Regions from separate parts of the Desulfitobacterium sp. PCE1 genome, predicted to be linked through region 1. Evidence: riboswitches for the same ligand, from Rfam matches in the RefSeq annotation. Region 1 holds a riboswitch; the other holds the start of a gene.
The links. A riboswitch is a leader RNA that binds a small molecule or an ion and turns the genes downstream of it on or off. The one in region 1 is predicted to bind thiamine pyrophosphate.
Positions count from the first base shown of each region.

Region 2: it holds a riboswitch for thiamine pyrophosphate, as region 1 does, so the genes downstream of both, DESPCE1_RS0103650 (thiamine-binding protein) here and thiC (phosphomethylpyrimidine synthase ThiC) in region 1, are expected to answer to the same signal.

Region 1 covers NZ_KB913023.1:2,014,909-2,022,876, reverse strand. Annotated here, with positions in the region: gene DESPCE1_RS0110005 (ABC transporter ATP-binding protein) at 1-1,479, opposite strand, end outside; gene DESPCE1_RS0110000 (alpha/beta fold hydrolase) at 1,677-2,471, opposite strand; gene thiD (bifunctional hydroxymethylpyrimidine kinase/phosphomethylpyrimidine kinase) at 2,622-3,410, opposite strand; gene thiE (thiamine phosphate synthase) at 3,428-4,069, opposite strand; gene thiM (hydroxyethylthiazole kinase) at 4,060-4,863, opposite strand; gene thiC (phosphomethylpyrimidine synthase ThiC) at 4,908-6,206, opposite strand; TPP riboswitch at 6,275-6,387, opposite strand; gene DESPCE1_RS0109975 (LysM peptidoglycan-binding domain-containing protein) at 6,547-7,215, shown strand; gene DESPCE1_RS0109970 (3-deoxy-7-phosphoheptulonate synthase) at 7,228-7,968, opposite strand, start outside.
Region 2 covers NZ_KB913023.1:727,991-735,958, forward strand. Annotated here, with positions in the region: gene DESPCE1_RS23575 (hypothetical protein) at 1-5, opposite strand, end outside; gene DESPCE1_RS0103615 (diacylglycerol kinase family protein) at 44-967, opposite strand; gene DESPCE1_RS0103620 (universal stress protein) at 979-1,401, opposite strand; gene DESPCE1_RS0103625 (2-oxo acid dehydrogenase subunit E2) at 1,770-2,618, shown strand; gene DESPCE1_RS0103630 (molybdopterin-binding protein) at 2,724-2,930, shown strand; gene DESPCE1_RS0103635 (undecaprenyl-diphosphate phosphatase) at 3,270-4,106, shown strand; gene DESPCE1_RS0103640 (LemA family protein) at 4,150-4,707, shown strand; gene DESPCE1_RS0103645 (YgcG family protein) at 4,790-5,581, shown strand; TPP riboswitch at 5,645-5,751, shown strand; gene DESPCE1_RS0103650 (thiamine-binding protein) at 5,841-6,137, shown strand; gene DESPCE1_RS0103655 (ABC transporter permease) at 6,106-6,888, shown strand; gene DESPCE1_RS0103660 (ABC transporter substrate-binding protein) at 6,920-7,936, shown strand; gene DESPCE1_RS0103665 (ABC transporter ATP-binding protein) at 7,939-7,968, shown strand, end outside.

The sequences.
Region 1 (7,968 bases):
ATTCTTTAAGAAAACCCGGGCAATGGACAGTCGCTGTTTTTGACCGCCGGAAAGTCTTACTCCCCGCTCACCGACATAGGTGTCATAACCCTCTTCAAGAGATGTAATAAACTCATGGATATTGGCCTTTTTCGCTGCCTCAATGATTTCTTCATCGGTGGCTCCCGCTTTACCATAGGCGATATTTTGCTTAATGCTTCCATCAAACAGGTAAACATCCTGTTGGACTACCCCGATGGCATTGCGCAGGGAGGCCAGAGTCACCTTACGAATATCCTGACCATCGATGGTTATGGTTCCGGAAGTCACTTCGTAAAATCTCGGCAATAAGGAACACAGAGTGGTTTTCCCACCGCCGGAAGGACCTACCAAGGCAATGGTTTCACCTGCTTTGATCTTCAGACTGACCTGATTGAGAACATGGGATTCCTCCTCATCATAGCGGAAGGAGACATTCTGATACTCAATATCCCCTTTGACCTGGGTTAAAGGTCTTGCCCCAGGTTCATCTTTAATATCCGGGTGGGTCTCCAGAACCTCTACAAAGCGCTTAAAGCCCGCGTAACCCTTCTGGAATTGCTCCGTAAAGTTGATCAAAACATCAATCGGATTAATAAAGATATTGATGTAAAGAATATACACCGCCAGATCAGAAGCCCTTAAGGTCCCGTTGGCAATATGAATGCCCCCTGTGACGACCACCACGATGTAGAGCAGCCCTTCAAAGAAGGAGTTCCAGGCGTGGAACCCGCCCATGACCTTATAGGCTCCTGTTTTTGATTCGAGGAAAGCTTCATTGCTTCGGGCAAATTTCTTCTTCTCGATCCCCTCATTGGCAAAGGATTGGACCACCCGAATTCCCGCCAGACTATCTTGAACACTGGAATTCACCTTGGCGATTTTGACACGGTTATCACTGAAGATGGGCTGCATTACTTTATTTTTATAGAGGCTGAAAACAATAATAATAAGGGTTACAATCGAGAGTGCAAGAGTCATTTGGACATTAAGGGTCATTAAGATAACAAAGGAACCGACAATTTTTAAAATCGATATAAAGAGATTCTCGGGTCCGTGGTGAGCTAACTCCGAGATATCGAATAAATCCGCAACCAGCCGGGACATAAGCTCTCCCGTATTGCGTTTGTCATAATAGGAGAAGGATAATTTCTGCAGATGGGTGAACAGATCCCGCCGCATATCCGTTTCCATTTTTGCACCCATGATATGTCCGTAGGAAACGATAAAAAACTGACAAAAATATTTGATGATGTACATAGCCAATAGGGCTATACCCACCGCAAGGATTGTGTCCAGAATAACTTCCCGACCCTGAGTAAATACCCTGTTGATCAAATAGCTTAGAATCATGGGAAAGGACAAATCAATGGCGGATACGATGATTGCACACAGCATATCCGTGTAAAAAAGCACTCGGTAGGGCTTGTAGTAGCTGATAAAACGCTTAAAAATAGTCACTTCGAAACTCCACTCTTTCTGCTAATCGTTGTCGTATCTAGAAAAGAATCCTGGTACAGCTCCCCTGGTCTGGCAATAAACCTCCAAAACCGCTGACATAATTATCCTAGCACAAAAATCTCCGCTAGCCAAATGATAAATGTTATCATTCTATAATTTTATTACGACATAGGAAGATGGATAGCTTTCCCTCTCATTTATATATAGTTCAGTCTTTCCAGAAATTCTTTCACTAAATAGTTGTATCGTTCGGGCTGACACAGATTCGTAGGATCCAAGGAATGAGGAACGATTTCCAGGGAAGAGTGAGGAATTTCCTTCATAGCACTTTTCATCCAGCCCACCCCCACTTTATTTTGCTCTCCTACAATTCCCAAGGCAGGGCAACTTACTTGCTTAAGATAAGGAGAAAAATCAATTCGATTCATTGCCAAAAGCTGAAGCAGAAATTCTGTCCGTCGCATACCTCTGACAAAGTTCACCACATGGTCCCGTGCATAAGGCCATTGTTTGTATTGATACTTCACCATAGAAATCAGCAAGGGCTTGGGGAGGTAAAGCCCCCATAGCCCTATGTATTGCACGAACATAAGAAGAGCTTCCCTGAAGCTGCTTATTTGAGTGTCTCCCAGAGCATCCCCAATGATCAACCCGGAAACCTTCTCAGGATAACGAAGAACAAAGTTAAAACATAAGACACCGCCGTAAGACGTGCCCGCCAAAACGCTTCGCTCAATACCCAAATGCTCCATTAAGGCTGCAACATCCTGACACTGGATGTCCAGGATCTTGTGGATAGGGCCGGTGAGTTTGCTGGACCGGGCATTGCCCCGTAACTCAGGGCAAATGACCCGGTGAGTCCGACTGAAAACCTCAATTTGCGGGTCATGGAAGCTCAGGTTCGCTCCAAGTCCATGAATAAAGACAAGGGGCTTACCTGTTCCACGATCCAAGTAATGGAGCTTTCCATCGGAGAGAGTTACTATAGGCATTGGCTTACCTCATCTACCGGAAATATAAAATCAAGGATTCACTCCTATTCTATCCGCAAACAAAGCGGATAACACCAAGTCAATAAAAAACAGACCTCGGTCCAAAATCGGACTTTGGTCTGTAGGCTTTATGGTGATGATCCTTCCAGTCTACCGATAAGCTATTCGATAAAAATGGTGCACCGGCCCAACACCATGCCCCAAGGGAAGGGCGTGCTCGATGGCTCCAAAAAGATAATCTTTTGATTTTTGTACAGTTGTTTTCAGATCATAGCCCAAGGCTAAATGAGCCGCAATGGCTGATGAAAGGGTACATCCGGTGCCATGGGTATGCTTTTGGTTTAAATGGGGTGCCTTAAACCAGGAAAAATCCTCTCCGTCAAAAAGAAGGTCGTTGGCAGCTCTTTTTAAATGTCCTCCTTTAATAAGAACACTATCCGGCCCTAATTGATGGAGCTCCCGAGCAGCAAGCTCCATACCCTCCTCAGCTAAGGCTTCAATATCCAGCAGGCAGCAGGCTTCAGGCAGGTTAGGCGTAATGACCCGGGCCATGGGGATCAATTCCTGCTTCAGAGTTGCCACAGCCTCCGGTTTTAGAAGAGAGTAACCGCTTTTAGAGATCATCACCGGATCGACGACAATATTGGAGGCCTTCCATTCTTTCAATGATAAGGCGATTTGTTCGATGATCTCCGGATTGGACACCATTCCTATTTTTACGGCATGCACCGGGATATCCCTGAAAACTGCGTCGATTTGAGCTTTAACCATATCCCGTCCTATCTCGGCGACCTCATCCACCCCCAGAGTATTTTGAGCGGTCACCGCGGTTATGACGCTCATCCCATAAACCCCTAAGGCAGAAAAAGTCTTCAAATCCGCTTGGATACCCGCTCCGCCGCTAGAGTCCGAGCCGGCAATGGTTAAAAGATTTTTCAACCCGATCCCTCCTCTTTTCAATATTCATTGATCTCCCTGCTCTTCCATAAATCCCCCAAACCCTTTGCGGCAGCATAAGGATCCTCCTGACTTAGAATTGCTGAAATTATGGAGATGCCGTCAATCCCTGTCTCTTTCACTTCCTTGAGGTTTGCCGGTCCGATGCCGCCGATGCCGACAACCGGAAGATTGACACTGTCTTTGATTTTTTTAAGGGTTGCTAAACCGATTGCCTCTGAAGCATCCTTTTTACTCCCTGTCGGAAAGACCGGGCCGGCCCCCAGATAATCCGCTCCCAGCCTCTCCCCCCAGAGTGCTTCTTCCAGGCTGGAAACAGAATAGCCGAGGATTTTGTCGGAGCCGATCATGTTTCGGACCACTTCGATAGGGAGATCCTTTTGACCTATATGCACCCCATCGGCATCCAGGGCCAGGGCCAGATCCACCCGATCATTGATGATCAGAGGTACCCGGAACTCAGCTGCCATCTCTTTTACTTTTAACCCAATTTCATAAAAATCCCGAGAATTCGCCTCCTTTTCCCGCAGTTGGAGCAAGGTCACTCCACCCTCCAAAGCTTTTCTAAGGGACAGTAAAAAATCTTTCGACCCTACTAAAATTCGGTCCGTGACCAAATAAAGGCTATAATCTACAGCCATTGCGCCCGCCCTCTTTTCTCCATCAGTTCCCCATCCACCAGGCTGATTTGATCAATCAGGTGAGCCCGGAAAGTTCCCGGCAGTCCCCCACCGGATGTTTCCTGGGCCAATTCTCCCGCCAGAGACATGGTCATCAAGGCCGCTGCCGTTGCCCAGAAAGCATCTTCATAAGCCCCACAGAAACCAGCCACCAACGCCCCCGCCATACAGCCTGCCCCAGTAATCCGGGTCAGCATCTCGGTTCCATTTTCAATAAAACAGGAATTTTTTCCGTCAGTAATGATATCCACCTTGCCCGTAGCGGCTACTACGCACCCGTACGCTCTGGCCAGACTTTGACAAGCTTCCAGACCATCCTTTCCTTCATCAAGAGAATCCACCCCTCTGACCCTGGCTTCCAGCCCGGCCAAAGCCTTTATCTCGCCCAAATTTCCTTTAATAACCGTAAACCGGCCAAAATGGCGCAATCTTTCAATCGTCACTTTTTTACGGGGAATGGCGCCGCAGGCTACGGGATCAAGGATCACCGGAATCCCTTTTAAATCCGCTCCCCGGGTGGCCAGATAGACTGCCATTTCCTGTTCCTGGGTAAACGTTCCGAAATTCAGATACAGGGAACTGGCAATCTGACTGAATTCAAACACCTCATCCACTGCTTCGCACATGGCAGGGGATGCTCCAATGGCCAGCAAACTATTGGCACAGTCATTGACTGTAACAACATTGGTAATAGCATGGACCAAGGGAGTTTTTTGTTTGACGGCTTGAAGAGCTTCTATCAACTTTTCTTTCATAACTCTCTCCTTCTTTCATTAAGATTGATTTTCAAGAGATCGTTTTAACATCCTTTAAAAGGGGTTCCCATATAGTCGCTGATTAATTGATAGGCGCAGAACTTGCCGCACATAGTGCAGCGTTCCTGGTTGTCTTCATTTTTTTCCTTTCGCATTCGCCCCGCTTTTTCCGGATCGATGGAAAGCTCGATTTGTTTTGTCCAATCCAGAGCCTTGCGGGCTTTAGCCATTTCCAGATCCCATTCCCAAGCCCCTTTAACCCCCTTAACCAGGTCTGCTGCATGAGCCGCGATACGGGCGGCAATGACCCCTTCCTTAACATCCTCTTCCGTGGGCAAGCCAAGATGTTCAGCAGGGGTTACATAACAGAGGAAGTCCGCACCGCTGGAAGCCGCGATAGCTCCCCCAATGGCAGATGTAATATGGTCATATCCCGGAGCCACATCGGTAACCAAAGGGCCTAAGACATAGAAAGGGGCATTATGGCAGAGGGTTTTTTCCAACTGCATATTTGCTTTAATTTGATCTAAGGGAACATGTCCGGGGCCTTCCACCATAACCTGTACTCCTGCTTCCTGGGCCCGTTTGACCAAGCCCCCCAAAGTGATCAGTTCTTTGATTTGGGGACCGTCTGTGGCGTCTGCTAAACAACCTGGCCGCAGGCCATCTCCCAAACTCAAAGTAACATCATACTTTAATGCAATGTTTAACAGACGATCGTACTGCTCAAAAAGCGGGTTTTGTTTCTTATGATGCAGCATCCAAGCGGTGATAAAAGAACCTCCCCGGGAAACAATATCCATCACCCGTCCCTGCTCTTTGAGCTCCTGAATGACCTCTAAGGTTACCCCACAGTGAACCGTAATAAAATCCGCTCCATCCTGGCAATGTTTTTCTATCCCGGCGAATATTTCCTCATCCGTCATTTCCACTAAGCCCCGGCCGGTCTGATGCGTATCCACCATGACCTGGTATAAAGGAACCGTTCCAACCATGACCGGACAGTGCCGGATAATGGTTCTTCTGACTTCATCGATATCTCCGCCTGTACTTAAATCCATGATGGAATGTGCACCAGCCGCCAGAGCAACATCCAATTTTCTCATTTCATTGGCTAACTCCGGATAGGTGTCGGAAGTTCCGATGTTGGCATTTACTTTCGTAGATAAGCCCTTACCGACAGCGATAGGCTGAAGACCCTTGTGGTTGATGTTGCAGGGTAAAACCGCTTCACCTATGGCGATTTTTTGCCTCAGTTCCTCCCCCGTAATTCCCTCCAATTCAGCCGCCTTGGCCATTTCCGGAGTAACATTTCCTTTTCTTGCTTCTTCCAATTGTGTCAATTAAACCACACCTTTCTTATGTAAAATAAAAAAAATACAGACCCAGGTAGGTCTGTATTCTAATAAACGCATGTTATTGTCCACCTTCCCTACGCTGGCATTACCCAGATCAGGTTAAGGGTCAAAGGATTCTTCGGTCCTTTATCTCAGCCGACCTTATTCGGCCCCCCTAGTGATTATGCAGTTGTAATTCTAGTTAAAGTATAGCACAAGTCATAAGACATTAAAAGAGCGCCGTCTATGGCCAACAGTTATAATGCTTAAATTCCTGACATAGGCATTAATAATTAGGATCAAACTCGGATGTGTTACCTACGGAATACTAATGGAGGGAATGCGAATGGACTATACCGTTCAACCCGGGGACTCTTTCTACCTCATAGGGCAAAAACATGGTCTATCCTTAGAAGAGCTGCAACAAGCTAATCCCCAGATACAAAACCCTACTCTCATTTTTCCAGGTCAAGTCATCAAACTTCCTGACAAGTCCCGCCCCCAGTCCTATGAGAAATACCGTGTGGATGAACCTTATCCTGAAATTAAAGTGTTAGGCGAAAACCCATACTATGCCCAGCTCCTGTATGACGATTATGCCGGCCAAGTCAGCGAGCTTACCGCTATAATGCAGTATGTCCATCATCATATGCAGATGGATACTCACCCCGCTTGGAGCGAGGTTGCTGCTCTGCAAGAAGGGATAAGCATCATTGAGATGAAGCATCTGGAGATGTTAGGAGAAACGATTCTGCTCTTAGGAGGAAATGCCCGCTATTGGGATGGCTGCCAGCAGCCTTGGACCCCTCTCTATGTGAGTTATCACGATTTTGATTTTTGTGCCCAGCTGCGCGCCGATATCCAGGCCGAGGAAGCAGCCATCCACAATTACCGGAACCATATTCAGCAGATTCAGGATCCCTACATCCAAGCGCTCTTAGCACGTATTATCAAGGATGAAGAACATCATCTCCGCCTGTTCCGGGATAGTCTGGCTAAACATTGCGGTGGCTAAACATTGCGGTGGTTAAACATTCTCAGCTATAAAATAAATTAATTTCTCCGTACTTTCCCAACCTAAGCAAGCATCTGTAATGGATTTCCCATAGATATTTTCCCCGATGCCCTGCCGGCCTTCCTCCAGATAGCTCTCGATCATCAAGCCTTTGATCATTTTCTTCAGCAAGGAATCGTACTTGCGACTGAGCAGTACCTCCCGGGAAATACGCGGCTGTTCGTAATAGCGCTTCATGGAGTTGGCATGATTCACATCCACGATAATGGCTGGATTGGCTAATTCGAGTCGCTCATACTCCTGGGCAGTCTGAATGAGATTTTCAAAATGGTAATTGGGGATATTTTCCCCGTTAGCATTTACTGCTCCCCTTAAAATGGCATGAGCATATGGATTCCCCGTGGTTTCAACTTCCCACCCATTATAGATGAAGGAATGGTCGCTTTGGGCAGCAATTAATGAATTAAACATGACGGTAATATCGCCGCTGGTGGGGTTTTTCATCCCCACCGGAAGTTCAACGCCACTGACCGTGAGGCGATGCTGTTGGTTTTCGACGGAACGGGCTCCGATGGCAACATACCCTAAGACATCTGCGAGATAACTATAGTTCTCCGGATAGAGCATCTCATCAGCAGCCGGCATCCCAAATTCCGATACGGCGCGAATATGCAAGCGGCGAATGGCTTTAATACCTTCACACATATCCGGTGCTTTTTCCGGATCCGGCTGATGAACCATTCCTTTATAGCC
Region 2 (7,968 bases), 1.3 Mb from region 1:
GACATCTATAACACCTCTGTAGTTTATTTATGAGAGCATGTATTTAGGTCCATAATCGAATCCCCTGTGGGATCAACGAAAAATGGGCGGGTGTAAATCCCAGGTGTTCCCCATCCAGCTCCAAGTAAGCTGAAGGGTTAGAAATAATGGAGATTTCTTTACCGCGATAGACTGTAACACCCGGCACCTCAAGATGGTGACCTTGATAAATTTTGGGCAAATGGCGCAAGACTTTGAATATAGGGAGGTCGCCGAGAACAATAATATTGAAAAGGCCATCATCAAGCTCAGCATGAGGGGCAATCATCATCCCTCCTCCGACAAAGCGCCCATTGCCAATCCAGATACTATTGGTTGGACCATTGACCACGACTTTTCCATCGATGACACATTTCATATTTTTATTTTCGTAGGTCAAGATGGTCAGGATACCACCGAGGAGGAAGGAGAGTTTGCCGCCGAGGAATTTGCTGCGCTGATTGATTTGGCTGACCGCCACTCCTCCCAAACCCACATCCGCTGCATTGAGAAAATAACGAGTGTATAATTGACCGGAGGCATCTTCATATTGAACGAGTCCACAATCAATAGGAATGATTTTTTCCCGCTGAAGAACTTCCAGTAGGGATGGGAGCCCTCGTTTTTGATTGAGGGTGCGCTGAAAATCTCCCCCAGTTCCATGGGAGAGAACAGCAAGGCTTGCTTCAGGATTAATAAGCTTTTGATCGGCAAAAAATCCATTTACAACCTCGTTAAGAGTACCATCGCCACCGACAGAGAGAATTTGCGCGTAATTTTGTAAGGCCTGCCGAGTAAGAGTGGTGGCATCCCCTGGTCCCGTGGTGTATGCAAATCCAAGATTAATCCCCTGATCAAGAAGGCTCTTATAAATTTTGGGCCAGATTCTTCGAGTTTGTCCGTTAGCCGATGCTGGGTTGACGACAGCAAACCATGGGTTATTATTCATTACCTTATCCTCTAAGGAACTATGGTAACAGGGCAGCTTGTTTCATGAAGAACATGAGTTGCTACACTACCCAGGATTGCTCGTTTAACGGCACCGAGTCCTCGGTATCCCATAACAATGTTGTCTACGGCACTTTTTTGAGCCTCTTTACAGATTTCTCTTCCAGGGTCACCTGTGCGCAGAAGCGTATGGATGGATGCGATGGAATCTTTAGCGATTTCCAGAGAGTGATCGAGAACTTCTTTGCTGGCTTCTTCTTGCATAGTCTTAATCTGTTCTTGGGTGGCAAAGCGTTTTATATTGGGTGTGTTATAATTGGGCTGAACATTTAAAAAGATAAGAAGATCGTCCTCGCAACGTGCCAGAGTAAGAGCATAGCGAATGGCTTTGTCAGAATTCGGAGAACCGTCTACAGGTACCAGGATTTTTGTCATATGTAATCACTTCCTTGATTAAGCTTGTCCATTTTACCTCATTTTATATCATCCCATAGAAAAGTTAAACTATAAACCTTTTTTATACTATCTGACTGTATAAGTTATAATTTTTTTGCTAATAATCTAGGAGAAAAGGATCCACCCCATATGATATCTTTGATTCCGGGATGTTTAAAGCACTAAACTAATCATAGAGAATGGCACGGGCTTAACCTAAGTTTGTCCGGCCATTTTTTATTCATTACAACTATCAGAGGGTTAGCCAAGTTTTGTATTATGACATGTATTAGGGAAGAAGGGATTGTCTTGTTCTTAGAGAAATTAATGAAAGGAAGACCAAATTAGGAAATAAAAGGGGGATTTAGATGGGCCGAAGTGATGGGAGGCTTCTTAAGTCTCTAAGCCCTTTTGTAAGGATTATTCCCCATATTATGACCAGACGAAGCGATGCACAAAATTTTTATAAGCAAGTCGTTGTTGTGGATAAAATAGACCAATATATTAAAGAAAAGAAAGCTCAAGGAATTGAGCTCAATTACTTGCATCTATTCATTGGGGTCTATGTGCGTGTTCTTGCCCAACGCCCACAGTTGAATCGCTTTGTCATGAACAATAGAATCTATGCTCGACATGATATCCTTATTTCCATGGCTATTAAGCGTTATTTAAAAGATGAAGGCGAAGAAACAACGGTAAAATTCTTCTTTACAGGCCTGGAAAGCATCGAAGAAATTGTCGAGATAGTGGATCGAACCATAAAGGAAAGTTGTGCAGCAGGAACCGTCAATGATGTGGATACCATCGCACGTGGCATTATGTCCTTGCCTAATGGCCTGGTGAAGCTTCTAGTAGGGACGCTGAAGGAGATGGATCGGCTTAATCTATTGCCCAGAAAAATTATTGAAGCCAGTCCTTTTCACACCTCACTTTTTTTTACCTATCTCAAATCGATTAATCTGGATTTTATTTATCATCACCTCTACGATTTTGGTACTACAGGGATTTTTGTTGCCTTAGGGAAGGTCAAAAAACTACCCGTAGTTGAGGGGGAGCAGGTAGTGGTTAAAAAATGCTGTGAGATCGGCTATGCCTTAGACGAACGCATCTGTGACGGACTCTACTACTCCAATTCCTTTAAATTAGTCAAGAAATACCTAACCAATCCTTATCTCCTTGACGAAAGGCTGGAGAAGGTGGAAGAAGATGTTCACTAGCATTAGGTCAAGACAGTTCTAATGGCAAGAAATAAAATTTTGTTTACAATGTTTCGAGTGTGCGCATACTAGTCCAGATTATTGAATAGGGAGGTACACTATTTAATGCAATTATCAGCTAGAAATCAGTTAAAAGGTAAAATTACTGGAATCAAAAACGGTCCCGTGTCAACTGAAGTAGTTTTAGATATTAACGGACAGTCAATCACGGCAAGTATAACTTCGAATTCAGCAGAGTCCTTGGGATTAAATGTAGGCGATGATGCAATTGCAATTATCAAAGCAAGTTCAGTCATGATTGGTCTTGAATAATTCTTAAAAAAGTTTTTTCTTTCTTTTTAATCGGCTAATTACCTCCTATGAATAGAAGTTTAACTCTACCATAGGAGGTAATTGTTTTACTATCCAGAAAGCAACTTCCACTTTTTATCTGATAGGCTTGAACTTATTGTAAGATTTTTCATGTACGAATTAAGAAAAAGTTAATAAATGCGTACTCAATCCTTGAGGACTAGGCTAGACATGATCAGGTATAATACGTTTATGGATTGCGTCATATATTGAAGAGGGGAATGCGGCTACCCATTCAGAAACTGAATTGATATAATAGGCGTGGTGTATTTAAATCAATGGAATGTAATAGGAGGAATTATGGCAATTGTAGAGATTTTTAAAGCGATTTTACTGGGTATTGTAGAGGGAATTACAGAATGGCTGCCCATCAGTAGCACAGGGCATATGATATTGGTGGATGAATTTATTAAGCTGAATATGTCTAAGGCATTTATGGAAATGTTTTTTGTGGTCATTCAGTTGGGAGCGATTATGGCTGTTGTACTGTTGTATTGGAAGAAGCTTAATCCCTTTACTTTCGATAGAGGGGTTTCCATTAAGCAAGAGACCATAGAAATGTGGTTTAAAATCATCGTGGCTTGTATTCCGGCAGGAGTCATCGGTATATTGTGGGATGATGTATTTAACGCTCTTTTTTATAACTATCAAACCGTCGCTGTTATGCTGATTTTATTTGGAGTTCTCTTTATTGTCATTGAAAATTACAATAAGGGAAAGAGGCCTCGTGTTAATCAGTTATCACAAATTACTTACACGACAGCTTTCATGATCGGAATCTTTCAATTGATTGCCGCCATATTCCCTGGAACTTCCCGTTCTGGAGCGACGATTGTGGGAGGCCTTTTGCTGGGAGTTTCCCGAACTGTAGCGGCTGAATTCACTTTTTTTCTCGCTATTCCCGTCATGTTTGGGGCCAGTGCACTTAAGCTCTTGAAGTTTGGCTTTAGCTTTACAGGTCCGGAGTTGATGATCTTATTAATAGGAATGGTAGTCGCCTTCATAGTATCTGTAATTTCCATTAAATTTTTAATGGGATATATTAAAAAGAATGATTTTAAGGTCTTTGGCTGGTACCGCATCATATTAGGTGTGATTGTGCTCTTGTATTTCTCGGCTAGGACTGTTATAGGCTAGTTTTTGTATTAGTAAGAATGAAATTGTGAATGGGGGAAACATAATGAAAAAATGGCTGATTCCCGTAGGGATAATCCTTATCCTGGTTATGATCCTTGGGTCAGGTTATAATAATTTAGTTACTCTTTCTGAGACTGTGGACAATAGTTGGAGCCAGGTAGAGAACCAGCTTCAGCGCAGAGCGGATCTCATTCCCAACTTGGTTAATACCGTTAAGGGATATGCCGAGCATGAAAGTGAAGTGTTTACGGATATAGCCGATGCCAGATCCCGATTGATTGGAGCAGGCAGTGTGGGAGAGGCCGCTGAGGCGGATGCAGCGCTTAGCAGTGCTTTGAGCCGATTATTGGCTATCTCTGAAAGCTATCCCCAGTTAAAGGCTGATGCTAATTTCCGGGCATTACAGGACGAACTGGCAGGGACGGAAAACCGCATCACTACAGCTCGGATGGACTATAACAATGTGGTTCAATCTTATAATACAAAGATAAAACATTTGCCTACCAATCTTTATGCGGGAATTCTTGGTTTTGACGAGCGAGAGTATTTTAAGGCTGACGCGGATGCCCATGAAGCCCCGACTGTGGATTTTTCCAAGTAACAACCTATCCAGATACACAGTCAAAGCTCAAGCTACATTTGATTATATAACAGGTATAGGTTAAGTGAAGGGAATGAAGCCCATGAAGAGGAAACTCCTGCTTGCCGGATTGGTACTGTTCTTCTTTACGATAGTTTCTCCTTTGCAGGCGGCTACCCCTTCGATCCCGCAGCCCACCCGTGATTTTTTTGTGCTGGATGAAGCTAATGTTCTCAATACAAGCACCGAGCGGATTATTGTTCAAAACTCGGCAGCCTTAGAACAAAAGACCAAAGCCCAGATCGTGGTGGTTACGGTCAACGATTTGAAAGGGTATGAGCCGGAGGAATACGCCCTAACCATCTTAAGAGAATGGGGGATCGGTGATAAAAAGCTAAACAATGGCTTGCTGATTCTAGTGTCCCCTAATGAACGAGTTTCACGAATTGAGGTTGGGTATGGATTGGAAGGCGCTCTTCCTGATGCAAAGACCGGTCGAATCCAAGATGAATACATGATCCCATATTTCCAGGAGAACGATTATAATCAAGGCATCTTGAATGGGTATCGGGCTTTTGTTCAGGAAGTCGCGGAGGAGTATCAAGTGGCGATAGATATTGATTCTCCCCAAGCCTTGTACGCCTCGTCCGATTATAATAACGAAACAGATACTATGGCTTCCTTACCCCTTGGGGTTAAAATCCTAGCCTTTTTCGGCATCGCCTTCCTATTTTATATTGATCACCGTTATTTTAATGGCTTTATCTTCGGCATGATTATTGGTATGCTCATGAGAGGTGGCCGTGGTGGCGGCGGAGGCGGAGGCTTCGGTGGAGGAGGTTTCGGCGGTGGTGGAGGTTCCGGTGGAGGCGGAGGTAGTACACGACGTTGGTAAACTTTAGTGTAAGGCTTAGTATTCTTGACACTTTAATGATTAGGGTGCTATGATACAGAAAAGGGAATAGTGCTGGGGAGCTGGAAAACGGCTGAGAGGGAAACGAGTGTTTCCGACCCATCGACCTGATCTAGGTAATGCTAGCGGAGGGACTTAAGATGCATGAGCTTCTGGCTCCATGCCCTGAATTGTTTGAAAAACCTTCTGGCTGCAGAAGGTTTTTTTGTTTAATACATTAATGGAAGAAGGAGAAAAAGAAATGATTAATGCAAGTGTAGCTATTCAAGTATTACCGGCTGTGGAAGGACAAGAAGTGATTCGTGTGGTGGATAAGGTCATTGAATACATAAAATCCTCCGGTCTCAATGTCTATGTGGGCCCTTTTGAGACTACCATCGAAGGGGAGTATGACCAACTTATGGAGATAGTCAAACGCTGCCAGATGATCTGCATTGAGGAGGGGGCACCCAGTGTTATGTCCTATGTAAAAATTAGCTATAAGCCGGAAGGCGGGATTTGGACCATTGATGAAAAGGTTACAAAACATCACCAATAAGCTTTACCCAATGGCAGTACTTCTGCTTTTGCTCATCCTTTGGTACCTGGTGACCTTTTTTGAGGTAGTGCCCAAATTCATGCTTCCATCTCCTGGGGATGTAATCCATGCCTTAGTGGGTTCTTTTCCTGAGCTAATGAAGCACACTCAGGTCACTTTGACAGAAGCTTTCGTGGGATTAGCCCTCAGTATTCTTTTAGCTTTTTGGATTGCGCTTTTAATGGATCGTTTCGATGCACTCTATAAGGCGTTCCATCCCATCTTGGTAATCACTCAGACCATCCCCACGGTGGCCATAGCCCCTTTGTTGGTGTTGTGGCTGGGCTACGATATGGCACCAAAGATTACTCTTATTGTTTTGACCTGTTTTTTTCCTATGACCATTGCTCTTTTAGGAGGATTTAAATCATCGGACCAAGACGCTATGAATCTTATGCGAGCTATGGGAGCTAAAAAGTGGCAAATCTACCGGTATATTAAGCTGCCCAATGCCCTGCCCGGTTTTTTTTCGGGACTACGCATCTCGGTGTCCTATTCTATCGTCGGTGCAGTTATCGCCGAATGGCTGGGAGGAAACAGTGGCCTTGGAGTATATATGACCCGGGTCAGAAAATCCTATTCCTTTGATAAAATGTTTGCAGTAATTTTTTTGATCATCATATTAAGCTTAGTGCTTATGAAATGTGTGGAGCTCTTGGAACGAAAAGCAATGCCCTGGGCACAGATCGGTGAACAGCAGAGAGAAGGGTAAGAGTCAAAAAGTATTTAAGGAGAATGTTGAGATGAAGAAACGATTCTTTGCAATAGTTATGAGTGTTTTCATGGTTTTAGGTATAGCCGGCTGCAGTGCTCAAAATACTGGTAACGGTGGAAATGGACAGCAAGGTGTACAGGAGAATAAGAAAATCACCTTTGTCCTGGACTGGACGCCGAACACTAATCACACCGGTGTCTATGTGGCTAAAGAATTGGGCTATTTCCAAGAAGCGGGTTTTGAGGTGGATATTGTACAACCGCCTGAAGGAGGCGCATTACCCCTGGTAGCTGCCGGTAAAGCTGAATTTTGCGTAACCTTCCAAGAAGAGCTTGCGGCTGCTCTTACCTCGGACAGTCCGCTGGATATGGTAGCTGTAGGGACTATTTTGCAGCACAATACTTCGGGAATTATCTCTCTTAAAGAAGATAACATCACCAGCCCGAAGGGAATGGAGAACAAGGTCTACGCTACTTGGGATTCTCCTGTGGAAAAGGCTATTATCAAGCAAGTTATCGAAAAAGACGGTGGTAACTATGACGCCATCAAGATGATCCCTAATACAGTAACGGATGTGATTTCTGCCCTGAAAACGGATGTGGATGCTGTCTGGGTATATTATGGATGGGATGGTATAGCTACAGAAGTCAAAGGCCTGGACACCAATTATTTTGCGTTTAAGGATATTGACCCTGTCTTAGATTATTACACCCCGGTTATTGCGGCCAGTCCTAAATACTTAGAAGAAAATGAAGATACAGCTAAAAACTTTTTGGCTGCTGTAGCTAAAGGATATGAATACACCATAGCTCACCCTGAAGAAGCGGCTGAAATTCTTGTCAAGCATGCCCCGGAATTGGATCTGGACCTTATAACTGCCAGCCAAAAGTATTTGGCCAAGGAATATAAAGCTGAAGTTGAGCAGTGGGGCTTCATCGATCAAGCCCGTTGGGATAATTTCTATACTTGGATGGCGGATAATCAATTGATCTCCAAAAGGATTGAGGCAGGACAAGGCTTTACCAATGCCTATCTGCCCAAGTAAAGATGAATAAGATAAGGCTTGAGACGCGAAAC